One region of the Sodalis sp. RH19 genome, then DNA from elsewhere that is predicted to be linked to it. Evidence: predicted binding sites of a transcription regulator. Region 1 holds the regulator's gene; the other holds the start of a gene.
What was found. The regulator LexA, encoded in region 1, represses DNA repair genes until DNA is damaged. The targets are predictions, from matches to a motif close to TNCTGTATGTACATACAGNA.
Positions count from the first base shown of each region.

Region 2: sulA (SOS-induced cell division inhibitor SulA) is a predicted target of LexA. The motif match lies at 1,953-1,972, and genes of this name have one in related genera.

Region 1 covers NZ_CP178734.1:4,271,359-4,286,128, forward strand. The annotation lists gene ACL2XF_RS19240 (hypothetical protein) at 1-425, shown strand, start outside; gene ACL2XF_RS19245 (inverse autotransporter beta domain-containing protein) at 473-3,235, opposite strand; gene pspG (envelope stress response protein PspG) at 3,533-3,751, opposite strand; gene dusA (tRNA dihydrouridine(20/20a) synthase DusA) at 4,044-5,081, opposite strand; gene rcsA (transcriptional regulator RcsA) at 5,510-6,139, shown strand; gene zur (zinc uptake transcriptional repressor Zur) at 6,305-6,814, shown strand; gene ACL2XF_RS19270 (CsbD family protein) at 7,036-7,245, opposite strand; gene lexA (transcriptional repressor LexA) at 7,651-8,259, opposite strand; gene ACL2XF_RS19280 (diacylglycerol kinase) at 8,380-8,748, opposite strand; gene plsB (glycerol-3-phosphate 1-O-acyltransferase PlsB) at 8,874-11,333, shown strand; gene ubiA (4-hydroxybenzoate octaprenyltransferase) at 11,382-12,245, opposite strand; gene ubiC (chorismate lyase) at 12,300-12,806, opposite strand; gene ACL2XF_RS19300 (YjbH domain-containing protein) at 12,992-14,770, opposite strand, start outside.
Region 2 covers NZ_CP178734.1:2,788,264-2,803,033, reverse strand. The annotation lists gene ompA (porin OmpA) at 1-1,075, opposite strand, end outside; gene sulA (SOS-induced cell division inhibitor SulA) at 1,427-1,933, opposite strand; gene ACL2XF_RS12765 (TfoX/Sxy family DNA transformation protein) at 2,143-2,748, shown strand; gene yccS (YccS family putative transporter) at 2,792-4,909, opposite strand; gene ACL2XF_RS12755 (YccF domain-containing protein) at 4,942-5,388, opposite strand; gene helD (DNA helicase IV) at 5,546-7,600, shown strand; gene ACL2XF_RS12745 (methylglyoxal synthase) at 7,648-8,106, opposite strand; gene ACL2XF_RS12740 (DUF2057 family protein) at 8,286-8,768, opposite strand; gene ACL2XF_RS12735 (CoA-binding protein) at 8,946-9,359, shown strand; gene hspQ (heat shock protein HspQ) at 9,471-9,788, opposite strand; gene rlmI (23S rRNA (cytosine(1962)-C(5))-methyltransferase RlmI) at 9,949-11,139, opposite strand; gene yccX (acylphosphatase) at 11,229-11,507, shown strand; gene ACL2XF_RS12715 (TusE/DsrC/DsvC family sulfur relay protein) at 11,509-11,835, opposite strand; gene yccA (FtsH protease modulator YccA) at 11,947-12,606, opposite strand; tRNA gene ACL2XF_RS12705 (tRNA-Ser) at 12,849-12,936, shown strand; gene nac (nitrogen assimilation transcriptional regulator NAC) at 13,304-14,227, shown strand; gene ACL2XF_RS12695 (sigma-S stabilization anti-adapter protein IraP) at 14,452-14,718, shown strand.

The sequences.
Region 1 (14,770 bases):
CTGTGCCTATGGCAATCGCCACGTTACGGGATATCATCGCCCTGTGCGGCAACGGAGGCGCGTTTGCCGCTCTACGTCAAAATGGCAGTGTCGTAGCATGGGGTCATGAATACTTTGGCGGCCCCCTGCCGGGCGTCATCGGCAGTTTAAGGGATATTGTCTCTCTGAGCAGTACGGAAACAGCCTTTGCCGCCCTGCGCGCCGATGGTAGCGTGGCGGCATGGGGCTCGTCATTCGCAGGGGGAAACCCTCCATTAAATATCACATACTTACGTAATATACGCGCTATCTATGGCGGTAGAAGGTCTTTCGCCGCGCTACAGGATGACTCACGGGTCAGCGTATGGGGCGGCGGCGAAGCCGCGCAACAAGCCAATGTTCCCGCCGTGCTGGCCGGCAATATTTCCTATACCCTGCCGGTGTAACGACGGGTCCGCCTGTCAATTATCCGCGGTTATAGTCACCGTTTATTTTATAGAAAATTCATATAATTACCTGTACTGTTTATTTGCATGCCCAGGTTATAAGCGGCTAATGCCCCCAGGACCACCACATTTGCTTCCGCCGAGCCATTGGTTGCTTCAAGGGTGGCGATACCGTCAGCACCGGTAAAAACAGGGTTGACGACGGCCGCGGCAGTTGACGGCAGCTGGACACCAGACTGTACCCGGACAAAGGTGATATCTATTCTTGCGTTAGGCACCGGTTCGCCTCGCGGCGAAAGAAGGTCTATTTCGATTCTATTACGTGAAAAGCCGTCAGCGGGCTGATTATTGGTGATAACACGCCAGGTAGCGGTAGGCGACGCGAAACGGCCGCCGGTGCTGGAGTAGTTTTGCCCATTTCCCAATGCGGCGGTGAGAACCACGCTGCCATTGCTGGTACTGGTATAACGCACCTCCGCCCTGCCATTGCCATCTGTCACCGGGTTGGTTGACGAATCAATGGTTAAGGTCCCCGGGTTTGAAGGCAGGGTATAGGCGGCGCTTAACGCAAGCTGGACATTTGGCAAAGGAATGCCGTTAACATCTTTGGCAATAATTTCAGCGACATTTTGCTGGAGGCCGTTGCTTAAACCATCATTTGCCGTAACGGCGATACTCAGCATCACCACCTGCTCGATAAAATGCATTTCCCCGGAGGTTTTGCTGATACCTTCGACCGCCGCCGTCACCTTGACCGGCCCCGGCCGATCGGTGGTGACGCTTGCCATCAAGGTACCGTCATCACGCGTGCGTCCGCTGGCAGGATTCACCCTGGCGTCATTATCCGCCGAGAAGGTCACCGGCAGATCGGCCAGGGGCTGATTGTTTATATCCCTTACCGTAAGTTTAATCTGGTGGGCGTCAATATTGTCGGCCACTTTATCGCCGCTGGTTAAAATCTCAAGCGTCGTGTTGGCTTCGTCCGGCGCGGCGACAGCAGCAAAATGCACATCCACCGCGCGGTTGCTGCCCGCGACCGTCGCCCTCACCTGGCTGGTACCGCCTTTCAACGAGGTAATCCGGGCGGTGGCGATACCAAAGCGGTCCGTGACCACTGGACTTGGCACCGTGGCCTCATTGGTGGCGCTAAAGTTGACCGCCTGCCCGGCGACCGCCCGCCCGGCCAGGGTGACGGTGGCCTGAACCTCATTAGCCGCGGCGCCGTTCGCTTCGGCGTTATCCACCGTCACCGCAAGCCCACTTATCACTAGCTGTTCGGCGGGGGCCACGATGTTGATGACCACCTGTGCCTGGTTTGACCCATTGCCCTGTTGGTCGATGGCGCGCGCGCGCAGATGATAGCGGTTGGCCGAAGCTCCTCCCTGCCGGAACGGCGGCAGCACGATGTCGATGGCATCCGTGGCAGGAAGGGTTACCGCGCCCCCCGCCCCCACAAGCTCCGCGGCATCCCAATCAATCCTTGCCAGCCCATATTTTGCCATAACCTGCGCGCTGATATGCATTGTCTCACCGGCGGTTCCGGTCAACTGCTCTGGTAAAATCAGGCGGATTAATTCTTGCTTCTGGTATTCGAGAACAATATCGTTGTTACGTTCGACCAGATCATAACGGCTTACGGCCAGAGTACGCATAACGGCAACGTCCGCGGGGTCGATTTGTTTTTGCCACGTCTCGCCGATGCGATAGTTTAGCTGCAGGTTGATAGAGGTATCCTCATTATTACCTTTTCCGATGCGGTAATTTGCGCCCAGGGTTAATAACGGGAAAGGGGTATAATTCACCCCCAGCGTCACGGCATAAGGATTTTGCACCCGGGTTCCCCTGCCGAACAAGGCCACATCATCTCCGCGGTATTTTTCATAGATGAGTTTCCCGCCTAATTGCGGCCAGGCCGGTAGCCAGGCTTGTGCGCGCACATCATAGCCGTCCGCCGGCCGTTCATTATAATCGGCATAATCCCGCGACTGATGCCAGCCGGACAAAGCAAAGTAGTTGTTGGCGGATAATTTCAGGTAATCGGTCCAGGCCTCCGCGCCTACGCCTGCCCGCCGATTGTTGCCGGTCAGGTCGTTATCGTAGAAAAAATTCATCCCGTACAGCCAGGCATCATGATAGGTTCTTATTCCCCATCCCATATTAAGGGTGTTCCTATCGTCGTTATTCCGCCCGCCCAATTGCACAAATAACATAGCAGAGTCGTCGTCATACAGAGGTAATAAAAAATCCAGCGAGCTATTTACGAAGCGGAAACGATTATCGGTATTGATCTTCACCCTGGCGGTACCATAGTGATTTAACCATTTCTGCATGGCCGCGCCTGCCTCGCCGGTCACCAGCGAGCCAACCCTTGCTCCCATCTCCCCATCGGATTGATCGGCGGACATCATCGTGCCAAGCGTGGTAAACCTATTGATGAACCGCTGATCATCGTCGGTCGCCACGGCTATGGGCAAACCAGGCTTACTCAAGGTGTCGCCATCCGGCACGTCAATTTCATCCCCTGCCGTCAATGAAGCGAAAGGTTTCGAAAAAGTACGGAATTTATTCAAATTTTTTAAATTTTCCGCTGTAATATGATATTTCCTTGCTACAGAATCAACCGTTTCCCCTTCCCCTAAAATATAAGTCCGACTCATAAATACAGCGGCACCTGGCGTCTCAGCAGCATGCACATCAATGATAACAGGGTGCAACATCAGGATTATAAAAACAAAAATCCAAATAAAATGCTTAAAAAAAGCTAATCGATAAAATAACGATTTATGTATTTTAACTTTAGTTAGCTGCATGATATACCACGCATTATAAATAATATATATTAAAAATGCACACCAGCTTCAATGAAATGCAGCTCTCATTTATATAGCGATGTGAGTGGACGCATAGCTTTAAATAACGAGAGCTACTATAGCAATCTATAAATAAGCAATATCGAGATATTCGCTGGGTTTTTGAAAAGCTTATGGGATACTAATATTATTATATCAAAAATAACGTTTTGGCGCCTTGCCCTTGTCAGGTAAGGCGCCAGCTGGAAGACTTCGGATTAGATATAACACCTATGCCGCCCATCCCGGGCGGGTAGCTTAATAGCGGGGAAAACGGGGCGGGTTAACCGTACGCCAGATCCAGGCCACCACCAGCGCGAGTAACAGCCAGGGGAGCAGTTTCAACGCCATGACCAGCACGCCGGCAAACATCATGACCAGGAAACCCACCGCCAGCGCCGCCAGTACGCCCAGGAATGAGATACCGGTCAACAGCAGCATGAAAAAGAATGCGATGACAAAGACGAATTCCACCATTACAGGCTCCTGAAATCGGGGTGACACAGCAGGCTGGACCTTCTGCGCCTATTGCGATGATAATAAACATATTACAAAAATCGTGCCAATAAAGTAGCGCGCCAGGCCATTGAAAAATAATGAAAAATAGTGTTGTGCTCAAAGCAGGAATGGTATTTTTGACTAATTAATAGTTATTATCGCCGTTATCAGCAGCCTCAATCCCGCGCCATGGCCGCAATAGCCCTCATGACGCGCTTTCGCCCCCGGCGGCGCATGGCGGTACCCATTGGCTGGGGGCAGCCGGCAAAAGTTATTCGGCAACGCACCGCATCGGTTCAGCTTTTGCCACTTTGGCCAATGCCTGACGTACCACCTCAATACCGGCGCCGGGCTTGTGGGCGTTTTCGCTCAGATGACGTCGCCATTGCCGCGCGCCCGGCACGCCCTGGAATATCCCAAGCATATGGCGGGTGATATGGCCGAGGTAAGTGCCGTTCGCCAGCTCGCGTTCCATATAAGGAAACATGGCTTCCACCACCGCTGTCATGGTGTCATGGGGATCAACGACACCAAATAACCGGCTGTCCACCTGGCACAGCATACCGGGATTCTGGTAGGCCTCGCGTCCTATCATCACGCCATCCAGGCAGCTCAGATGCCGCTGGGCGTCGTCAAGCGTCGTGATGCCGCCATTAATGGCAAACGTCAAGGAAGGAAAATCGCGTTTTAGCTGATAGACGCGTTCATAATCCAGCGGCGGTATCTCGCGATTTTCCTTCGGGCTCAGCCCCGATAGCCACGCCTTACGCGCATGGATAATAAAGGTCTCGCAGCCGCCCTGCTCAGCCACAGTCTGGATAAACTCGCACAAGAATTCATAACTATCCTGTTCGTCTATACCAATACGGGTTTTCACTGTCACCGGAATCGACACCGCCGAGCGCATAGCGGCGATACAATGGGCCACCCGCTCGCGCTCAGCCATCAGGCAGGCGCCGAAGCGGCCGTTTTGTACCCGGTCGGAAGGGCAGCCGACATTAAGATTAATTTCGTCATAACCGCGCAGCGCGCCCATGCGCGCGCATTGCGCCAATGCATCCGGCTCGCTGCCGCCCAATTGCAACGCCACCGGATGCTCGGCCTCGTTATAGGCCAGGTAGTCGCCCTTGCCGTATAGCAATGCGCCGGTGGTCACCATCTCCGTATACAGCAATGCATGACGGGTCAGCTGGCGCAGAAAATAGCGGCAGTGACGATCGGTCCAGTCCAGCATCGGCGCGACGGAAAAGCGCTGCGGGGAAAATGGCGCTACGGCCAGCCGGCTGTTAGCCTCGGTTGAAAATGTCATAACGTCATATGCAGGCATAAAAATGGGTTTAAGGAAGAGAGGGAGATTATCTGTGTAGTGTATCACAGAAACCCTATTAGGTAGCGAACACCCCATGCGGCGATTCATCAACCATGTTAATGTTTAATTCTTACTAAACATAGGTAAATGTTTAAAGATTGTTAAATAATTATGCTTCCAGAATGCGTGAAAAGGCCACGGCGTCTCAAATAAGCACCATTTCATCCCAATACCTCCCCAAGTGATTTACAAAGCGATCATAATCATTTATCACATGATCTTAATTCAAATTTATCCAGCCATGCTGATAAAAGGTTGAAAAATGATAAATCGATATAGACAGTAATTTTTATATTTTAATATCCCCCTATGTCATTTTTTATCCGAATCCTTTTTATTTCAGGATGAATCTAATTGCAGATATTATTATGACAGTATTTATACTCGATCCTTGCACTTATACTAAATGCGCGCTTAAAAGCTCATTGTCGGCAAGCGGTATCAAAGGCGCCATTCGCGATGTGGACAATATCAGCACGTTGCGAATGAGATGCAAAAACGCCAATCCTTCGATAGTTTTTATTAATCAAAACTCTTACCAGTATCAAGGTGATGGAGAAGGATTAAAATCCATTATTGACGAACGGCCTTTGACGCTTTTTTTTATTTTCATTGGTAATGAGAATATTAAGTTCCATGATTTCGTGCCAATCAGGGACAATGTGATTATTTTATCAAAATTTATAAAGATCAGCACATTGTTAATGATAATCCGTTACTTTATGGACACCAAAGCCTGGCGCAATGACGATGCCGCCATCGGGTTCTCTCCGCTGCGTTTTAGCAAGACCGAAGTAGAAATTTTAACCATGTGGATGTCAGGTTATGACACCATGTATATCTGTACCCAATTGCACATTAAAGAAAAAACGCTTTCTTCTCACAAAATAAATATTAAGCGGAAAACCAAGGCCAGTAATAAACAGGTGATATACCATTTAATTGCTATTGCCAACAGCGTCACAGATAGTATCAATATCCGTTATCCCGTTTGCTGAAAACCAGCGGCTCCGTTCGAACGCCACAGCTAAAGAAACCTGCCCCCGATCCCCGTCCCCTCACCCTTTTGCCGGTGACAATATGGGTTAAAACACGCCAATATTCGGCGTTTTTCCGCCTTCATGATAAGATAGAGGGCGGAAATCAGCAGTGGGGGAAACGCTATGAATACCACCGATCAGTCTCAATTGCTCAGCCAGGCTGAACAATTATGTGAGCAACGCAACGTGCGCCTGACGCCACAGCGACTTGAAGTGTTGCGCCTGATGACACAGCAGGATGGCGCGATCAGTGCTTACGACCTGCTTGATCTGCTGCGGGCGACGGAACCGCAGGCAAAGCCGCCGACAATTTACCGCGCGCTGGATTTCCTTCTGGAACAAGGTTTTATCCATAGAGTGGAATCCACTAACAGCTTTGTTCTTTGCCACCATTTTGAGCAGCCCAGTCACACCTCCGCCTTCTTTATCTGCGATCGCTGCGGCCAGGTGACTGAACAATCAACCGAAGGCATTGAAGATATTTTGCAAAAAATGGCGCAAGCCACGGGTTTCGCCATGCGCCATAATGTCGTCGAGGCACACGGGTTTTGTACCTTATGCGCCGAAGTGCAAGCTTGTGACAATCCCCAGGACTGCGGACACGATCATAGCGTAGCGATAAAGAAACGCTAGCGTCCCATTTTGGCTTTTACAAGAACCCGGGAGCAAATGACGTTTATTATGGCTGAAGTGAGATAACGCGTTTGGTTAATACATTGGAGAGGCGGCAAAAGAGGGGAATGCTGATAGGATCATATAAAATAGGTGGTACGTCCTTGTACCTTTGGGTAGGAACACTTAAGGAAGCCATAACCGCACAGTGAATATGCATTAGTCATGATTTCCAAAAATCATTACCAACGATATTTGTTACGTGTTTCCCAGTCCTTTACTTCCGTTTCCGCGGCTTCTTTGCCGTAACCGTAACGTTCCTGGATCTTACCGATTAACTGATCGCGTTTACCTTCAACTACCGTCAGATCATCGTCAGTAAGCTTACCCCATTGTTCTTTCATTTTACCTTTGAACTGTTTCCAATTACCGCTGGCTTCATCTTTGTTCATCGGAGTTCTCCTTGGTTATCGGTTTCTCAGTCAACATCTGCCACTCCAGGTTTTATTAGCGCATAGCGAGGACACGTATTGCGTCCCAAAACCTGCATGTCATAAGTTAACCCTATGTCTAAAGTATAGCAGGGGATTTGGCATAAGGTTTATTCAGCAGATGATTAGACCATATTGGCAGGGTTATAAACGCCGTATGGGCTATAAGGTGAAATAAAACAGTAGGTAGAAGGTATCAGCCCGTACACCGCTAATTGTAACTAAATATAAATACCGCTAGCGGCAGCGGCCGCGCCGCAGCACTTTTATGGCGGCGAACCCGCATTCCGCGTCGCCGGTTATCCGCCATAAAATTCTCGCTGACGCGGGATAAGGGATATTCAGGATGCCATGGAGCACCGTGAGTTAAATCCAGTTGCCGTTGCGGATAACGCCGACCGCTAAACCTTCGATGGACATTTCCTGCTCGCGCAAATCGACAATAATGGGCGAAAACTCGCTGTTTTCCGGTAGCAACTCAACGATGTTACCGTGTCTTTTCAGGCGTTTTACCGTGACCTCGTCATTGATTCGCGCCACCACGACCTGACCGTTATGGGCATCCTGGGTTTTATGCACCGCCAGCAGATCGCCGTCCATGATGCCGATATCCTTCATGGACATGCCGCTGACACGCAGCAGGAAATCCGCGTGGGGCTTAAACAGATCGGGATCGATCTGGTAATGGCTTTCGATATGCTGTTCGGCCAGCAGGGGTTCTCCGGCGGCCACGCGGCCGATCAGCGGCAGGCCGGTTTCTTCTTCTATCAATAACCGGATGCCGCGCGAGGCGCCGGAAACGATTTCGATGGCGCCCTTGCGCGCCAGCGCCTTAAGGTGCTCTTCGGCGGCGTTAGGGGATTTAAATCCCAGACGATGCGCGATCTCCGCCCGGGTCGGCGGCATGCCGGTTTGCGCAAGATGATCGCGGATGAGGTCAAATACCTCTTGTTGTCTGGCGGTTAATGCTTTCATTCCGTCCCCTGTTTGTTTATACAGTCTTTCTGTGAGTATATACAGGTCCGCAGCAATTGAAAACCACAAGCGTTGCAAAATGTGATAAAACCCTGCCGACGACCGGCCGCGCCGGCCATTTTAAGGAATATACCGCCATAACAGCGTTATCCACACGAACAGCGCCAAAACAATGGCCAGGGTCACCGCCGCCGAGCCCAGGTCCTTCGCCCGGCCAGAAAGTGGATGCAGCTCCGGCCCGATGCGATCCACCACCGCTTCAATAGCACTATTCACGATCTCAATGATCAGCACCAGCCATACCGAACCGATCAATAAAATCCGCGCCACGGGTTCTGGCTCCAGGTAACAGGCAAGGGCAACCGCCACCACGGCAACCACCACTTCCTGGCGAAAAGCGGCTTCATGCCGCCAGGCGGCGCGATATCCTTTTATGGAATAGCCCATGGCGTTAAAGATGCGCCGAAGTCCGTTGGTTTGGTTTGCCATAATTTTGCGCGCTAAAGAAAAATTGTGCCTATATTACCGTTTCTTCTCGTTCGCATCACCACAGATCTGTCGCGCGGTTTCTGGTATTCTTGTGGCGCAATGCTAACAAGAGGCTTCACGAAGATATGTCAGGCTGGCGTACTATTTATTATACGTTGTTGAATTTACCGCTCAGGCTACTGGTGCGGAGTAAAGCCATTCCCGCCAATCCCCGGCAAGAAGCCGGCTTGGACCCGCTGCGGCCAATGATGTATGTTTTGCCCTATAACTCCAAGACGGACCTGCTCACCCTGCGCGCGCAATGTCTGCAACTGGGGTTGTCCGATCCGCTGATACCGCTGGAGATCGACGGCGTCGTCTTGCCGCGCTACGTCTTTATCCACGATGGCCCCCGTATTTTTCGCTATTTTTCCGAAAAACTGGAATCCGTGAAGCTGTTTCACGATTATCTGGATTTACATCGCAATAATCCGCAGCTTGATGTCCAGATGGTGCCGGTATCCGTTATGTTCGGACGATCGCCCGGCCGTGAAGCGCAGCAGAACCAGCCGGCGCCCCAGTTGCGCCTCCTCAATGGTTTCCAGAAGTTTATCGCCGTCTTGTGGTTGGGGCGCGACAGCTTTGTGCGTTTTTCCCGTCCGCTGTCCATGCGCTATATGGCGACCGAGCATGGCACCGATAAAACCATCGCGCAGAAGCTGGCACGCGTCGCCATGATTCATTTTGCCCGCCAACGCCTGGTGGCTGTGGGGCCGCGGTTGCCTGTCCGTCAGGATTTATTTAATAAGCTGCTGGCGTCCAAGGCGATTGAAAAAGCCGTGGAGGACGAAGCCCGCGCTAAAAAAATCTCGACTGATAAAGCGCAGCAAAACGCCATCGAGCTGATGGAAGAAATTGCGGCGGATTTTTCCTATGAAGCCGTGCGCTTGTCGGATCGGGTATTAAGCTGGACCTGGAACCGGCTATACCAGGGCCTGCACGTGCGCAATGCCGAACGCGTCCGGCAACTGGCCGAGGACGGCCATGAGATTGTCTATGTGCCCTGTCACCGCAGCCATATGGATTATCTGCTGCTGTCCTATGTCCTATATCATCAGGGGCTGGTGCCGCCGCATATCGCCGCCGGCATTAACCTGAACTTCTGGCCGGCGGGTCCGATTTTTCGTCGGCTGGGCGCGTTTTTTATCCGGCGTACCTTCAAGGGCAATAAACTTTACTCCACCATATTCCGCGAATATCTGGGTGAGTTATTTACCCGGGGTTATTCGGTGGAATATTTTATGGAAGGCGGGCGGTCGCGTACCGGGCGCCTGCTCGATCCCAAGACCGGCACATTGACCATGACCATCCAGGCGATGCTGCGCGGCGGCAACCGGCCTATTACGCTGGTGCCCATCTATGTCGGCTATGAACATGTTATGGAAGTGGCGACCTACGCCAAGGAATTACGGGGCGCCACCAAGGAAAAAGAAGGCTTTGTGCAGATGGTGCGCGGTTTACGTAAGTTACGCAACCTGGGACAGGGTTATGTCAATTTTGGCGAGCCGCTGTCGTTAAGCGCCTATCTTAACCAGCAGGTACCGCACTGGCGTGATTCCATCGACCCCATCGAAGCCCAGCGTCCCGGCTGGCTGGCGCCGGCGGTGGATGACATCGCCGCGAAAATCATGGTGCGCATTAATAACGCCGCGGCGGCAAACGCCATCAACCTGTGTTCCACGGTGTTGCTGGCCTCCCGCCAGCGTTCGTTAACCCGCGAGCAGCTTTTGCAGCAGTTGGCCTGCTATCTGGAACTGATGCGCAATGTGCCCTACGCCGATGACGTCACGGTGCCGGACACCACGGCGCAGGACCTGTTGGAGCATGCCCTGGCGATGAACAAATTCAGCGTCGAGCAGGATACCATTGGCGATATCATCTACCTGTCCCGCGAGCAGGCGGTACTGATGACCTATTACCGCAATAATATCCAGCATCTGTTTATCCTGCCCGCGTTGGTCGCCAGTATCATTATCGGCCATCCCGGCATCGATCGCGCGCAGCTGGCACGCCGTATCGATTTGCTTTACCCACTGATGAAAGCCGAGCTGTTCATGCGCTACGAGACGTCGCAGCTCGGCCCGGTCATCGACGCGCTCATCGGGGAACTGTCGCGCCAGGAGCTGATTGCCGAGCGCGAGGGGCGGTTGTTCTTGAACCCTCCGCAATCATTTACCTTGCAACTGCTGGCGGCGGGCGTGCGCGAGACATTGCAACGGTATGCCATTACCTTTTCATTGCTGCGTTTTAATCCCCGGATCAATCGCGGCACATTGGAGAAGGAAAGCCGGATTATGGCCCAGCGACTTTCGGTGTTGCATGGCATCAACGCGCCGGAGTTTTTTGATAAAGCGGTATTCTCCACCCTGGTGGCGACGCTGCGGGATGAACATTATATTAGCGACACCGGCGATGCCATCGGAGAGAAGGTCAATGAGATGAGCGAAATCCTGAGCGAACTGATGACGCCGGAGGTACAGCTGACCATTAACAGCGCCAGCCTGCTGGCCGCAACGCCGGAAGACGCTTCCCCGTCCACGGTGTAAGAAACGCAACGGGCGTATGCCAACGCATCGCCCGTCTTTACCGCGCTGCTATAAACGGCCCTGGCCGAAAAAACTCAGGGCAATACCGATAAAAATCAGCATACCCACCAGGTTATTGTTTAAAAAAGCTTTAAAACAGGCATCCCGTTCCCGCCGCGCGATCAGTTTTTGCTGATAGACAAATAACGCCCCCGCCAGCGCCAGGGACGTATAGAACATCACCCCCAGCGCAGACCGTATTCCCAGCCAGACCAGCAACAGCAGCGTCGCCGCTTGCAGCAGGCCGATAATCAGTTTGTCATGGCGCCCAAAAAGGATGGCGGTGGATTTGACGCCGATACGGATATCGTCATCGCGATCCACCATGGCGTACTGCGTATCGTACGCCACCGTCCAGAGGATATTGGCGGCAAACAGCAGCCAGCAGGAAAGAGGTAAGGACTCACTGACCGCCGCGTAGCCCATCGGTATCGACCAGCCGAACGCCGCGCCCAGCACCAGTTGCGGCAGATGGGTTACCCGCTTCATAAAGGGGTACGCCCAGGCCAGCGCCAGTCCCGCCACCGATAGTGCAATGGTCATGGTATTAAGCGTCAGCACCAGCCCAAACGACACCCCTACCAGGACCACAAAGATGATCTTGGCTTCTTTTTCGCTGATAAGACCGCTGGGCAAAGGGCGGGATGCCGTACGCTTGACGTGGCCGTCTATCTTGCGATCGGCATAATCATTGACGACACACCCCGCGGCGCGCATGAAAAACACCCCGAGGACAAATACCACCAGCGTGCCGAAAGCGGGCGTGCCGCTTCCCGCCAGCCATAAAGCCCACAGGGTCGGCCAAAGCAATAACAGAGAACCAATGGGTTTATCAATGCGCATCAGGCGGCACCAGGCCTGCCATTTGCCCATCGTGGCGCTTTGTTCCACTTATTTCTCCTTTACTTCATCATTCTCGCACGGCGCTTAACAATACAGCGGGGCTTGGGGTAAAAACAGTTCGGTCAGCAATAACGGCTTACCGTCCGGCCGCAGGCAGGAGCGCCGCGCCCACAGGCCGTCAGCGCGGCCCAGTTGGATAAAGTCCCGCTCCGGCGCCCGGCCGCGGAACAGCCAGCGGCCCAGGGGGATATCTCCCAGCGTGGTGAGCGCCCACTCCGCTCCGTTCATGGCGTTTTCGGGCACCAAGGTGCGGCCGGCCAGCCAGGGCCGTTCATCCCCGCATAAGACGATTTCGCGCAGCCAGTAGCGATCGCTTGGCGGCAACAGAGCGATATCGTCTCCCAGCGCCTGGGCCGGGAAATAACCTTCGCGGCCGCGGCGGATGGTAACCCGCCGGCAATGGCGCTCGAGGCGCCGGGTCATCGACCCTTGTTCCATCAACCAGTCCGCCAGGGCGGGCGATGGCGGCGGATCCTGGTCAGTCAGCCAGGTGATGGATGCCAATAAGGCGATAGAGGGATCGTCCGTCATCCTGTTCCCCATGGTTTCAGGTGGTCAGCTCCGATATTGTAGCTCAGAACGCCATTTTATTAACCTGCCGATGCGGGAAGAATGCGTTTCTTCAGGCGGCAATATACCGGTCGCCGGGCGCTAAGGCGCCGGCGGCAAAAAAAAGGCCTCCGCAGGGAGGCCGTTAAAATCAGATCTGTCCGCCGCTATTCCAGCGCCGGCGAACGTTCTTCGGTTAGACCGTACAGATAGTATTTCCGGCCGACCATCTGGCCGCCGTCACGCGTCAGCGGGATCCAGTTCAGCTGCGCCCGGCTGCGGTTCGGCGTCGGCGTCAGCAGATCCAGCGGAATCGAGAGATAGAATCCTTTGGTAAACGACCCTTCGCCATAGTCCTCTTTGGAGACATTGGTAAAGGTGGCAAAGGCGCCGGCGGTGACCCCGCTGTCGAAGCGGCGCGAGACATCGAAGGTGACGCCCTTATCCTTGGCCAGGTATCGTCCGACGCTGGCTTTAACCAGTACGCCGTCCAAAAAGCCGGGCTGCCAGTAGCCGGTCAGGTTGCCGGTCGCCACGGTATAGTCGGCGAACTGCATCATATTGTCCCAGTCGCGCTGCTTGACGTAGTTACCGTCAAGACCCACCGCCCAGTTCTTGTCCAGCGGGCGGTACAGTACTTCACCGCCGACGCCGCCGTACATCATTTCCAGGTAGCCGCCGTAGAGCTGGCCGTACCAGCCGTCGCCCAGGCGATCCATATAGGTGGTTTGCAGGTTGCTGATATAAACATCGTTCTGCACATATTCCCGAATCCGGGTACGGACGCGCGGCAAATGCGAGTCGCTCGGCGGCGCGGTAAAGTTAAACCGGTCATAGTTATTGATGATATTGCCGAATAGGGTACCGGAGGTCACCCAATGGTCGGTCAGCCAATAACTGGCCGTGCCTTCGACGCCGATTTGATACATATAAAACGATTCAGGCCCGCCGAACGATTGGTTAAGCACCGGCGCCCAGCCAAGCTGCAGGCGGTCCCGTTCGATATAGTAACCCTGTTCGGCGTTTTTCGGCACATCCGGCTCGGTGCGGCGCTGCTTGAGCGGCTGCTCATGCCCCAGGGGGTAGCCCGACAGCGTGTCCTGCAAACTCTTCACGTCGGTTTCCGTGGTCACCAGCGGCAGGTTCTGCCGGGTCTGGGTCACCTTCAGCGTATCGATATTCGCCGGCAGGTTATTGACCAGGATCCGATTGGCGCGATCGACACCCTCTGCATTATCCCGGTACTTATACTGCTCGCCGGTCATATACAAGGTGCGATCTTTAACCTGGATATGCGGGCCGGCAAAACCGGCGTTGCTGTCCATATCGGTCAGCTGCTGCGCCACCACCTGATGCTGGAGCATGTCGGTCTGCGGCTGCGGCGCATAAGCCGGTTTTTCGCTGTCGCGATGCTGCTGGGTCAGGTCGTTAAAGTTGGTGCGAAACGTTACGCCGAACATCACGGTATTGCCGCGTTCATAGCTCAGGTTAAGATCCGTCCATTTGCCAAGCCGGTATATGGCGCCGACGTTGACCGGCGAGTCCTGCTTCAGCCGGCCGGCAAAATCCCCTTCGTAATCATTGCCTTCATATTCCAGCTTAAAGCGCAGCGGCTGCCACGGCGTTTGGTATTCCACGCCGCCAAACAGCGAGGCCGGGCCATGAAAGAAGTCGCCGGTGTTAAATGAACCGGCGCTGCGGTGGGCATTATTACGAGTGCAGTAGCGATCGGAAACTTCGCAGAACGGGTTTTTCACATTGCCGCTGTTGCCCAGGTAGCCCCAGCCAAGCCCCAGGGTGAAGTCCAGGGGACCCCAGGCTTTGCTGGCGGCGATAAACTCGCTGTCAAACAGGCCGGAACCGCCAAAATCGCGGATACCCACCGAGGTCTCGGGCAGCCAGTACCCCTCTTCCCATAACCGCAATTTAAGATCGATACCCTTATC
Region 2 (14,770 bases), 1.5 Mb from region 1:
GCGGCTGTGTTACCACTTCTTTGATACCTTTCACTTCGATTTCTACGCGACGATCCGGTGCCAGGCAGTTGATCAACGCTGCACGCGGTTTCACGTTATCGCAAGTATTGCCGGTGACGGGGTTAGATTCGCCCATGCCACGTGCGGAAATCTTGTCGGAAGGGATACCCTTGGATACCAGGTAGGTCACTACGCTTTGCGCACGAGCCTGAGACAGTTTCTGGTTGTATTGTTCAGAACCGATACGGTCGGTATAGCCCAGAACGACAACAGAACCGTCTTTAGGATCCATCGAGCTCAGCTGGGAATACAGCTGATCCAGAGCCTGCTGGCCTTCAGGTTTCAACTGAGATTTGTTGAAGCCGAACAGCACGTCGGAACGCAGGGTAAAGTGTTTGGTCTGGACAACAGGAGCCGGTGCAGCGGCAGGAGCCGGTGCAGGAGCGGCAACTTCATCTTGACCGAAACGGTAGGAAACACCTACGCTCACGAGAGCATTGTCAGGACGGGCGCCAACGGTACCGGCATCACCGATATTGTTGGTCCACTGGTATTCCAGACGGGTTGCCCAGTTTTTGGTTACTGCGTATTCAAGACCTGCAGCCGCCAACGGAGAAACGCCAGTGTCGTTGTCGCTCAGACGACCACCGGCTCCATTAGCATAGTTAGCTTTGGAGTCAGCACGCCATACCATACCACCCAGACGGGTATAGATATCCAGGTCATCGTTAAGCGGGTAGCTCAGTTTAGTGGTCAACTGAATGCCCTGGGCTTTAAATGCACCGTTATCAACGCTGCCTTTATAGGCCATACGACCCAGCCAGTCATAACCCAGTTCAAACCCTAAGTAAGGGTTAGCCTGGTAACCAACAAAAGCACCTGCGCCGATTTGATCGTTGCGGGTTGGGCCATTGCCGATGCGGCTGTCATAACCGTTACCGTAGAACCCGGTATCGTGATACTGGGACCAGCCCAGTTTACCACCGGTGTACCAGGTGTTGTCTTTCGGAGCGGCTTGCGCTACGGTCGCGAAACCCGCCAGTGCCACTGCAAGTGCGATAGCTGTCTTTTTCATTTTTTGCGCCTCGTTATCATCCAAATAGGCAATGAGCTCTTAAAGCTAATTTAAATATTCCATTGCCAGTGTCCATGCTCTGGGTTTGTACATCGCCCTTAAAAGGCGTTATAGAGCAGCCCTGGCGAATTAAAGTCTACAACGAAGTAGGAAACTTACAAGTAAGATGTAGTAAGCCGCTAATAAAAAACAGCGTTTCATATAGGCTTTATTGATGATAGGGACGAAAAAAGTGATATCGCTTTAGGCGCCGTTGCGGGCGGGGAACCGCGTATATACTGGATTGTTCTGAGTTACAGGGGCGGAAATCACAAGATGCGACGCCCCTAATGAGATTAATCTTAAATTTACTTAATGATACAAAGTAGAATGAATCTTTAAGCCTGAAAACTGTCCAGATTTCCGGCAAACCTCATTTTGCGGGTACATGATGAACCCATAAGTGCCGCCATGCTGCGCTGCGTCACGCAGGCGAATTTTCTCATCCGCCGTCAATTCCGTCGGAAACCAGCCCAAAATGACGCTGTAATTTCCCGTCCAGAGTGCTTTCTCCATGGCGGCGACGGTATCGAACGCGGTGCGATGGCGCAACTGCACCATTTTTTCCAGGGGCAGGCCCGACTGTTCAAGCCAGGGGCGGCTCAATCTGCGAGACGACGTAAGCCAGAGCAGCCAGCGCGACTGCGTGCCCAGCAGACGCAGCAACGGCAACAGAATATTCCCCACAACCGGCTGATCCTCGAAATAAACCACTTCGCTGATAAAACCCTGCTCCGGACGGGCCGTCGTGCTGTCGATCGGCTGTTCACCCTGGCTTGGCTGCGTCCGAGAAGAATTGGCATGGTATTGAGTCTGCATTTTGTGTCCGCCCCTGTGTCACTGTATAAAAACACAGTATAGTGGTTTGGCGCGAAAATCAATCAAAAATTTAATGACCTTCGCAGAATTGCCACTTAATGATCGTCGCGCTGAGATTAAGTTGAAAACCGCTGGGAAAATACCGTATTTTTATGGGCTGTTGCGAATTTTGAGTAAGGAATCTCGCGGTCCACAACAAGGAGAAGTTCATGGAAGTACTACATAAATGCCGCATTGCACAGGCTAAAAACTGCTTTTCTCCCTTGGGGGATATTTCCACCCGTTCACAGTTCGGCGGGTACAGCATCGCCGCCGATAAAATCATGTTCGGCCTGATTCTGGACGGCGAACTGTACCTGCGCGGCACCCGGCAAAGCGAGCATATCTACCTCGGGCAGGGAATGAGCCGGCTGATTTATACCAAACGGGGCCTGCCGGTGGCGCTTAACTATTATCACGTCGATGAACGCCTGTGGGAAGACGTACACACGCTGCTGGACCTGGCGCGCCGCGCCATCGACGAGGCCAGGCAGGAAACGCGCATCAAGGCGGCCAGCTTGCGGTTAAAGGATTTGCCCAATATCGGGCAGGGTATAGAGCGCCTGTTATGGAAGGCCGGTATCAGGGATATCGATGCCTTGCGCTATTACGGCGCCAAAAGCAGCTATTTGAAACTGCGTAAAATCAAGCGGAACCTGGGCGTCACCGTGCTGCTCGCGCTGGAAGGGGCATTGTCCGGGCGCCACTATGCCGCGTTGCCCCAGGTCCAGCGCAGCGAGCTTCTGGACTGGTTTTCACGGCTCCCCTGCCGCTAGCAGCCGGTTAATGCATGCCGCCCGGCGGCGGCATGCGGCGCTATCACTGTTTTTCTATGTGCTGTTTACGCTCAATCAGTTCCGGCAGCAAATCAAGCAACAGGCTGATTTGCTGCAAAACCAGCTGTTCCCTGGCTTCCGGGTCCGGCAACAGCCGCTGGATGCGCGCGATAAGCCGTTCCCGTTCCTGTTCCACCCGCTGCGCGAAATGCTCCTGGCATTGCAGCGCATCGTCCACATAACAGACGGCATCGTCCAGCACCGCCATCAGCGCCGGGTCAACAATGCGCTCCCGGTGCGCGCCAAGCGTCGAGATGTAGCTCAGCAGGGTGTGATTCAGGCACAACAGGCGAAACGCCGACTCCAGCAGCTCGCTGCGGGTTCTCGGCTCCGCCGCCATATTGGATACCACCGAGGCCAGCTCCGCGTCGCGGTTATGGGCATCCCGCCGCGCTACGCGGTATTCCAGGCGGTTATCCCTGCCCTGATGATACTGCACCAGAATGGCGTCAAGGTAGCGGCAGTTGGCCGCGAGGCTGTTGTTCACCACCACCGGCAGGCGGCGAAAACGCCAGTCCGGCCAGATAAAGCTGACCGCGGCCCAGGCGATGGCGCAGCCGACAAAGGTGTCGAACACCCGCGGCACCGCCACATCGAATCCCTCGCCCAGCAGGTTAAAACACAGCATCACCAGCAGGGTGATAAACATGGTCGCCTGGGCATATTGCACGTTGCGAAAGGCAAAAAACAGCGTACCGCTGACCACGATCAGGATCAGTTGACCTTCGATGGACGGGACAAAATAGAGGATCGGCAGGCCGATAAGGATACCCGCCAGCGTGCCGATTATCCTTAACGCCAGCCGGCGACGCGTCGCCTGGTAGTTGGGTTGGCAGACGAACAGGCTGGTCAGCAGGATCCAATAGCCGTAACGCATCCCGCTGAGCTGGATAAAGGCATAACCGACGCACAGCACCAGCGACATGCGCACGGCATGGCGAAACAGCGCCGAGTCCGGGCTCAGGTTGCGGCTGATGCGCATGCGGATATCGCTCCAGCCGGTCAGCTTATCGTCGGCCAGATTGTTCTCTTCCGGGCTGTTGCGGGCAACCGCCTGTTCCGACTCAATGGTGGACAACTGCGCGTCGATAGCGCGCAGGTTGTTCAGCAGATGTTTCAGCGCTTTTATCTGGCTGGGCGCCACGACACGGCCGATGGCGGCATCCAGATGACTGAAGGCGCGTTCGAAACGGCTGTCGTGCTGGTAGGTCTGGTGCAGCAGGATCGATTGTGATAGGGCTTCGCAGGCGCGCGCCTGCATCGCCAGCAGCCGCTGGAAGCGGAATAGCACGTCGCTGTAACGCAGCTGTTCGCGCAATTGCCGGTATTGCACATGGGACGAACTGGCCCGTTCATGAATATCCTGGGCCACAAAATAATAATGCAGCGTACGGCGGGTGCCGCGCTGGCCGCGATCGCCGCGCAGCCGGGTCAGTAGCGACGCTTTGGTTTGATTCAGCGCCTGCACCAGATTGCCGTTCGCCATCGCCACCTCGATAAGCGCGTCGTCGTCGTCTTCGGTATCCGGGTCGAACAGGTTGGCCTTGGCATCAAGATAGTGCGCCAGGTGGCTATAACAACGGGCCAGGTTATCCTGCAATGGCCGGATGGGAAACAGCAGATGGCCGAACAAGGTCAGCAGGTTGTACCAGATGGCGCCCGTCAGCAGTAACGCCGGCTGCAGATACCAAGTCTGGTACATGGCGGCCCCCAGCATGGTATACACGGCGATCAAGAGCGCGCCGAACGCGATGGTGGCGTAACGCTGTCCTAGTGCGCCCAAAAGAATAAAACCGCAGGTGGAGCCGGCCAGGCCGATACCGAATAGCCAGGGATAAGGAAACAACAGTTCAATCGATACCGCGGCGATGAAAAAACTCACCAGGGTGATAAGCAGATTGCGCAGCCGGCCGCTTAGGCGATCGTCGAGATCCGCCAGCGCCGCGGCAACCACGCCAAGGGTAAGGGGAATGGTGAGCGTGGCCATATCCAGCCACCACGGCAGCGCCGCCGCGCCGCTCAACGCAATAAAAATCCGCAGGTTGTAGCGCCAGCGGCTGCTGAAGGCAAAACGCCGCAAGCCCGGTGCAAATGTCAGCACACTGTATCCCACACTCTATCCTTATGATGGCTTCAACGGTAGAAACGGCGGTCCGGATGCGCGCGCAACTGCTCCGCAAGCTCGACGGGAACCACACGGCGTCCCACCGGCCATAGGGCGATAACGGCCAGCTTAAAATTGGCGATGCCCGGGGGAATGCCGATAATCGTCAGGCATTGCGCAATGCCGGTAAGAATATGCGACAGGCACAACCACCAGCCGAACAGGACAAACCACACCACGTTAAGCAGCGTGCCGCCCGATGACAGTACCGCGCTGCGGTTTTCCGGATAAAGTTCATCCACATGCACGGCGGTATTGCCGAAAGGCAGCAGGGAGAGTTTGGTTATCTCCCAGCAGGAGCGGGTAAAAGGCAAGCTGAAGATCAGCACCACGCTGAGCACGGTGGCCAGAAGCCACGCCAGCGTGGTAAAAAAACCACCTAAAACAAAGTTCAGAATATTAAGTAAAGTACGCATAGTCCCCAAAGTGTCAATTCACAATTCTGTTATTAAAACCGTTTATCCCGACAGGATAACGGTTATTCTACCCTGATTTCCAGGCTGGAGCAGAACAAGTTAAAATGGGTACACTACGTCCCGACGCATAAACGATACGGAACCCGGGCATACCTTTATGGAACTGAAATCCACCTCGTTCGGCAAGCACCTCGCCCAGCATCCCTACAACCGGGTGCGGCTGCTCCATGCCGGCGTCGAGGTCAGCGGCGATAAGCATCAATACCTGATTCCTTTCAACCAAATCGTCGCCATCCATTGCAAGCGGGGTATCGTCTGGGGAGAACTGGAGTTTGTGCTGCCGCAGGACAAGGTGGTGCGCCTGCATGGCACCGAATGGCAGGAGACGCAGCGCTTTCACCATTATCTGCAGAAGGCCTGGCAGGAATGGAGCCGCGAGATGAGCGGCATCTGCGCCACCGTCCTGCATCAGCAGATCACCGCCATCGAGCAGGCGACCTCCCGGGACAGCTGGTTTGCGCTGCATCAACTGGCGGCTTTGCAGGAAAGTATTCGTGAAGCCTTCGCCGCGTTGCCGCTGCCGGTAACGCGCCTGGATGAGTTCGAACCCTGCCGCGCGTCTTATCACCGCTGTCTGGCGTGGCTGGAGCAGGGGCCGGCAATGGTGGCGCAGCGCAACCAGCAGTGGAGCGAAAAAATGCTGATAGCGCATCAGGATTTTTTCAATACCGTGGAAAGCTCGCCGCTGAACCTTGCCCAAAGCCGCGCCGTCATCAATGGCGAAAACGCGTTATTGGTATTGGCAGGGGCGGGCAGCGGCAAAACCTCGGTGCTGGTGGCGCGCGCCGGTTGGCTGTTGCGGCGTCAAGAAGCGTTGCCGGAACAGATCCTGATGCTGGCATTCGGCCGGCAGGTGGCGCGGGAAATGGACGAGCGCATCCGGTCGCGATTGCAGGTTGACGGGGTCAAGGCCTGGACTTTCCATGCCCTGGCGTTGTTTATCATCCGCCAGGGCAGTAAAAAGGCCCCGGTGGTAAGCGCATTGGAAACCGATACCCTGGCGCGGCGCAAATTACTGGTCGCCCATTGGCGTGAACAGTGCGCGCAGAAAAAGGCGCAGGCGAAAGGATGGCGGCAATGGATCGCCGATGAACTCGGTTGGGAAATTCCCGCGGACGATTTTTGGCACGATGAGCGCCTGGCCCAGCGCCTGGCGGTGCGGATAGAGCGCTGGATAGGCTTGTTGCGCATGCACGGCGGCAGCCAGGCGCAAATGATTGAACAGGCGCCGGAAGAGATCCGCGATCTGTTTACCAAACGTGTCCGGCTGCTGGCGCCGCTGTTAAAGGCCTGGAAGCAGGCGCTCAAGGACGAGGGCGCGGTTGATTTTTCCGGCCTGATACACCAGGCGGTGGATATTTTGCAAAAAGGCCGCTTTATCAGTCCCTGGAAACATATCCTGGTGGATGAGTACCAGGATATCTCGCCCCAGCGCGCGCGACTGCTGGACGCGCTGTATCAGCAAAACCGCAGGACGTCCCTGTTTGCCGTCGGCGACGACTGGCAGTCCATCTATCGGTTCAGTGGCGCCGAGCTTGCCCTGACCACGTCCTTTGGCGAGCGCTTTGGCGCAGGCGCGCTGTGCGCGCTGGATACGACCTACCGTTTTAACCAACGTATCGGCGAAGTGGCCAATGCGTTTGTGCTGCAAAATCCCCATCAGTTGAAAAAACCGCTTAACAGCCTTGCCAAGGGGACCAAAAAATCGGTGATGATTCTGCCGGGCGACGCCCTGGATGCGCTGCTGGACAAGCTCAGCGGCTACGCGCGCCCCGATGAGCGGATCCTGGTGCTGGCCCGTTACCACTATCTGCGCCCGGCGCAGCTGGATAAAGCCGCCACCCGCTGGCCGACGCTGAATCTTGATTTCATGACCATCCACGGCAGCAAAGGGCAGCAGGCGCAGTATGTGATTATCCTGGGATTGGCGCAAGGTAAGGACGGCTTCCCCGCGCCGGCGCGGGAATCTGTGATTGAACAGGCGCTGTTGCCGCTGCCGGAAGATTTTCCCGACGCCGAGGAACGCCGCCTGTTATATGTCGCCCTGACCCGGGCAAAAGAGCAAGTATGGCTGCTGGCGGATAATGAACATCCGTCGCCCTTTATCGATGAGCTGGCGCGCCTGGGCGTGCCGAAGGCCAAAAAACCCTAACCGTGGGACCAGGGGCGCCCGGCTGGGGGATGGCCCTGGCCCGTGCCTTATTGTAAACGTTCCGTCAGGTAACGCTGGTAATCCGGGATCTCAATAGTGATTTCCCCGCTGAAGAGTGCCGAGCTGATAAGCAGGTCGGCGGTGGAGCGGTTGGTGGCGACCGGGATATTCCACACCGTGGCCAGGCGCAGCAGCGCTTTAACGTCCGGGTCGTGGGGCACGGCGTTCAGCGGGTCCCAGAAAAAGATCAGCACATCGATTTTCCCTTCCGAAATCAGCGCGCCCACTTGCTGGTCGCCCCCCATTGGGCCGCTGAGCATACTGTGCACCGGCAGGCCGGTGTTGCGCTGCACCAGGTTGCCGGTGGTCCCCGTAGCGTAAAGAATATGCTGCGCCAGCAGATCCTTATTGATTTCCACCCAGTTCAGCAGCGACTGTTTACAGTGATCGTGCGCCACCAACGCAATATGCTTACGTACGGCGATGGTGCGGTTAATTGACTCCATTTCCTGTCCCTTCAATAGAATAGTCTGTCTATAGACTACTGAAACTCCGTTTCACTGCAAAGCGGTAAACCGGCATTACGATAAAATAAACCCTGGCCCGGATATATCGTGCCGGACCGGCCTTGGGCGCGCCCGGGGCCAGGGGAAGACAACCTTATCCGCGGTTAGCGCCAATGGCGCTACGGGGACGCGTCCGGCTGTGGCTCCCGGTTAAGATTGTAACCACGCAGGGCGTCCAGCAACGCCTCCCGATCGGCGATAAGCCGGCTGAACGTGGCATCAATGGCGTCACCGTTCTGATCAATCAGCCGCATTAGCGGCTGGCGGCTGAAACGGTCGCGTTGCTCGGGTGTGGCCAGGGGCGGCAGTTGGAAGGTTAATTGCCGGGCATTGCGGGTGTGGAACTGGACAACAATATAAGGTGAGGTATAGGCATGCCGGCTTGCCGTGGCCGCAGACCCCCGGTCGCTGACGGTGAGCACCAGTTGATGGCGGCCCCGCGCCAGCTCCAGGCTGTCGGCGCCCCGCAGCAGCGTGCTGCCAATGGGCGAGCCGTCGACAATCAATAACTCAATCTCCGCGGGCAAACGCAGCGTCGTCGCCAGGACCGGGAAAACGGCAAACAGGCCGATCCCGAGAACGAGGGCGATCAAGAAACGCATTCTCTCTCCTTACTACAGCGCTGGCTTCATGAAGCGGAACTGATTAGCGGATAATAATGTTTTTGTATCATTTAGTCACAAATAATTTTATTTTGAAATCATTATACCGGTTCGTTTTATCTAAATTTTTGTGCCTTGGTATACACTTAACTCAATAAATGCAACCGGAGAAGCCTCATGACCGATAGTGATATTGCCGATATTCTGACTTCTGTAAAGACTATTGCCTTGGTGGGCGCCAGTGATAATCCCGCCCGGGCCAGCCACGGCGTCATGGCGTATTTACTCCAGCAGGGATATCAGGTGTTCCCGGTTAACCCGGCGCTTGCCGGCGGGGAAATCCTGGGCCAAAAGGTCTTCGGCAGCCTGGCGGAGATTCCGGTCAAGGTGGATATGGTGGATGTGTTCCGGCGTTCGGAAGCGGTCTATGATCTGACCCAGGAAGCCATCGCCATTGACGCCAAGGTACTCTGGATGCAATTGGGCGTGATTAACGAGCAGGCGGCGGTGCTGGCGAAGAATGTCGGCATGAAGGTGGTGATGGATCGCTGCCCGAAAATTGAAATCCCGCGCCTGGGATTGGCAAAATAGACACCGGTTTTTTCAGCGCCATGGAATGTGCGGCTGCTTGCAGCGCAGCACCGCCTGTAAGCGGCTGACTGCGGCAACGGCGGGCGGGGCGGCCCGCCGCAAGCCGCTGGGTCAGTTTCTCAGCCGGGGCGCCTGGAGCTGTTGGCGGATAGATTCCGCCAGTTCGTCCAGGGTGGGCTGTTCGGGATGTACCGGCGTCGCCTCGTACCCCAACTGGATTTCAGCCAGGTAGGTATGGACCGGCTTTCCTTCCTCGTCCTCCATAACCACATGGTACCAGGGCGCGGAACGCAGCTTATCGTCAGCCGCAATTTCATCCAGAGAAGGTTTTTCCAATGAGTATTCAGGATCGACATCAATGACAACGCCTAAATATCCCAATAACTTATGACGAACCTGTTGTCCGATTCCAAATTTGCTGGCTATCATATCAATCCCCCGCGATGTAGTACCTGCGCGGCATAGTGTAGCGTTCTCAACAATGCCGCGAAATGCGCCCGGTATGGCGTCATGGTAAGTGCCTAAATACCGCCTTATCTTAAATATGGGGGATAAGTGGGCGATTTCAAGGGGGGACGCGCTAACGCCATCAAATGACGCGACAGGCAAATCCTTTCAAATAGAGTCCTTCAGGGTAGGGCGCCATGACCGGATGGTCGGCCGCCTGGCGAAACTGCTCGATAAACTGCATATCCCGGTGGGCATCCAGCGCGGCGTCGGCGATGATTTTCTGGAACAGATCGGTGGTCATCAGGCCGGAACAGGAAAAGGTTAATAAAATGCCTTCCGGCGCCAGTAATTGCATAGCCAGCATATTAATATCTTTATAACCGCGACAGGCGCTGGCCAGCTGGTTTTTATTTTCAACGAATTTGGGCGGGTCCATGATGATCATATCGAATTGCCGTCCCTCCTCGCGATATTTACGCAGCAACTGAAACACATCTTCACGGACAAATTCGGCTTTATCCACGTCAAGATGGTTGAGTTCAATATTGCTTTTAGCGATATCCAGCACGTGTTGGGACGTATCGACGCTGGTGACCTGCAGGCAGTCCCCCAGCAGTACCGACACCGAAAAGGCCCCGGTATAGGAAAAACAATTCAATACCCGCCGGCCGGCGGCATATTTACGTGCGGCCAGACGGCTATCACGCTGATCAAGATAAAAACCGGTTTTATGTCCCTGCGTGATATCCACCAGGATCGCCATATCATGCTCGCTAATGGCCAACAGTTCCGGCGGTGTCTCGCCGACAATCACCCCGCTGGCTAATTCGAGGCCCTCTTTTTTCCGTACCGAGACATCGGAACGATCGTAAATAGCGCAATCGGGGTAACAACGTTGCAGCGCCAGCGTCAGCGTCGGCCGGTGATACTCCGCGCCGGCCGACAGCAGCTGCAAGACAAAAAAACGGCCGTAGCGATCGATAGTAATGCCCGGCAGGCCGTCGGATTCGCCGGCTATCAGCCGATAAGCATCCAGCCCATCCCTGGCGGCCAGCCTGGTGCGAAAATCCTGGGCAACATTCAGGCGGCGGACAAAAAACTCGACATCGATTTCTTCGTCGGCGACAAACGTCCAGACGCGGGCGCGGATTTGCGAGGATGGCGAGTACGCCGCCCGGGCCAGCCAGTTGCCCTTATCATCACAGATATCGATGGTTTCGCCAGACTGGGGTTTGCCTTCCAGGCGGTGGACGGCGCCGGAGAAAATCCAGGGGTGGCGGCGGAGCAGTGATTTTTCACGGCCTTTGGCCAGGAAAAGACGTTTTGTCATCATAAGGTATACTAAACCTGAGAAATGGAGCGCCATTTTGCGAATAAGCGCAGTCAATTGCAAACATTAGCCGACGCGAGGGGGAAATGATGGACAAGGTATGTACCGCCGTTTACGTCTATGGTGTAGTGCAGGGCGTAGGGTTTCGCTACTCAACCCAGCATCAGGCAAGACAACTGGGTCTCTCGGGTTATGCCCGCAATCAGGACGACGGCGGCGTCGAAGTCATGGTCTGCGGTGAACCGGCGCAGGTGGAAAAACTGCTGGCGTGGTTAAAACAGGGAGGGCCGCGCGGCGCGCAGATCGAGCGTATCCTGACCGAGCCGAAAAACGCCGTCGATTTTAACGGATTCCAAATCCGTCATTGATTCAGATGCAGTTGACCGGTTTAGGCAATCCGGCGATTTTGGTTGCCTGCTTGGCCGGCCCCTGCGGAAATAACCGGTACAGGTAGCGGCTATTGCCTTTCTCTTCGCCGTATTTCTGCCCCATGGCTTTGACCAGCATCCGGATGGCGGGGGAGGTATTATATTGCAAGTAGAAGTCGCGCACGAAATGAATCACCTGCCAATGGGCTTCCGTCATCTCGATGTGTTCCCGCAAGGCAATCTCCCTCGCCAGCGCCTCATGCCAATCCGCGCTGTTTTTCAAATAACCCTGCGTATCGGTCGCTATTTCCACGCCATTAAACTGCATCACATCTTCCCGTTATCAATAAACGATTGCGCATCCATAATAACAAATTTTGTTCTGTTGAAAAACAAAACCCCGCCGAAGCGGGGTATCGGGAAGGGGCCGTGCCAGCGGTCAATTATTGCGCATAACGCCAAGAATGCTCAGCAAGCTGACGAAAATATTGTACAGCGAGACATACAGGCCCACCGTCGCACGGATATAGTTGGTTTCGCCGCCGTGGATGATATTGCTGGTTTCCCATAAAATGGCACCCGACGAAAACAGGATAAACAGCACGCTTATCGCCAGGGACAACGCCGGAATTTGCAGGAACAGATTGGCGATTACCGCCACCAATAGCACCACGAATCCCGCCATCATCATGCCCGACAGGAACGACATATCCTTGCGGGTGGTCAGGACATAAGCGGAACAGGCAAAAAAGACCAGCGCGGTGCCGCCCAGCGCCACCATGATCACGTCGCCGGCGCCCGAGCTAAGAAGCATGCTCAGCAAGGGACCCAGCGCATAACCCAGGAAACCGGTAAACGCGAAAGCCGCCACGATTCCCGCCGGGCTGTTAGCCAAGCGGTAGGTCAGGAACATCAGGCCATAAAACCCGACCATCATCAGGATAAGGCCCGGCGCGGGTAATTGCAGCAATGTGCTGGCGGTGGCCGTCAATGCCGAAAAGCCCAACGTCAACGACAGCAGGAAATAAGTATTACGCAGCACTTTGTGTGTGCTTAATAGCGAATGCTCACGCGAGTTTGTCGCGACCAAACGATCCATGGGATAGCCTCTTAGGGTGTATTGACAGGTATTCGATTGTCAGATTAATAGGTTGCCGGCGCCCGGCAAAATCGTTTTACCCTTCTTTACGCTGCGGACGCGGGCGGCGGCGGCTTACCGCCCGGCGATGCGTCAAAAGACTATAAAATACTCTCCCGCATCATTATGGATGAAATTTCAAGCGATTGGATCAAAACGCGCTTTACAACAGAAACGACTCTGTTTATAGTTCGCCTCGTTGCGGAGGAGTGGCCGAGTGGTTGAAGGCACCGGTCTTGAAAACCGGCGACGCGCAAGCGTTCTAGAGTTCGAATCTCTACTCCTCCGCCATCTTTCCCTGTATTTTCCGCCCCATCCCAAACACTATCCCAATACAATACCAGGCAGTCCGGCCTCCTGCGGCGCAATACTTATTTTCCGGACTTACCATGCGTCCTTGTCCGGCGCTAGGCGTTGTTATGGTAATCAAGGGGGATGCCATGCGTCTTTATGGTGCACAGGCACGATGCAAACGGGCTGCAACCCTGCCGTCCCGTCCGGAGAAGCGCGCTAAAAGAAGACAGTGTTCGCCATAACTTATTCTTATTTAACTGTAAACTTTGCTTAATGGTTAAATTTAAGTAAAACGATATTTTTTGGTCTGCTTCTTGCATTAATTCTCTTCGTTAGTTATGGCAAAGCTGCGACGGAGGCAGAAATGAATTTAAGACGACTAAAATACTTTGTGAAAATCGTCGATATCGGTAGCCTGACACAGGCGGCGGAAGTCCTGCATATTGCACAACCCGCGCTAAGTCAACAAGTTGCCACGCTGGAAAGTGAACTCGACCAGAAATTGCTGGTGAGGACCAAACGGGGGGTAACGCCCACCGAAGCCGGCAAAATTCTTTATTCGCATGCCCGGGCTATTTTACAACAATGCGAGCTTGCGCAAAAAGCCGTCTGCAACGTTGACCAAACCTTGAATGGGCAAGTTTCCATCGGCCTGGCGCCGGGTACGTCATCTTGTCCGCTTATCATGCCTTTGTTGCAATCCGTCAGAGACCAATATCCGCAGTTAACGGTCTATCTGCATGAAAATAGCTCTACGGTGCTGAATGAAAAGGTGAGTAGCGGGCATCTGGATTTAGCTGTTCATTATGACCCGGCCATTTATTCAGGCATTAATAGCCTGCCGTTGCTAAAGGAAGATCTGTATTTGGTGGGCACCCAGGACAATCCTGGCAAAAGTATCGAATTGCACGATGTCGCCAGCCGGCAATTGTTCCTGCCATGTGATTTTTCGGCTATCCGCAAACGCGTGGATGAGGCTTTCTCCTTAAGGCGCCTGAGTGCGAAAATCATCGGTGAAATAGATTCCATCGCCACATTGACCGCAGCGGTGGCCAGCGGCATGGGCGCGGCGGTACTGCCAGAATCCACCGCCTCGGCCGTAGTGCGTTCGGCGAACGCCTGGATGTCGCGGATCGTCAGCCCTGGTTTGCCTTTACCCCTCACCTTGAACATGTCGTCGCGCTTGCCCCTTTCCCCTTCGGCTACTGTGGTCAAGAATCTGCTGACGTCCCTGGCGACTTCCGCAAAACCCGCCCAGGAAAAACAGGCATTGCTGCTGGCCAGCTAGCCTGAGTTGACCTAGGCAGCCACAACGAAACGGTCACCCGGGTATCAACGGGTGCCGTTTTTTTTTACCGGTTATCCACATCACGCGTGTCCTGGACGCTATGCTGTCCACTATCAATATTTGCTTGATATAAATTAATCTAATCAATTAATATGCTAAAAAATGCGAGCCGCTTTAAACGTTATTAAAGCGCGCTCGCACCCGATTTCATTAAAGGAACCCTAATGAACAGCTTATTGTCCCAATTGCTGATCACGCTTGCCCAAAAAGAAGCGGCGGAAAAAGAACTGCACGCCACGGTTGAATCGCTGGAAATATTAGTCGCCGCGCTGATTTCAGCCCTGGCGCCGGCTCAAAAAAAGGATGTTATCACCACGGTGGAAACAGCCCTTGACGAGATGCGGCAACGAACGGATATTGCCTACAAATCCGATCTTGATCTGCTCGGCAGCAATATCGAGCGCATCACGGCCGTGGCAAAACGTCGTTGACAGCGCACGGTTTTCAGAACCAACCGGCATTCACTTTGTGTCTGGCGTTATA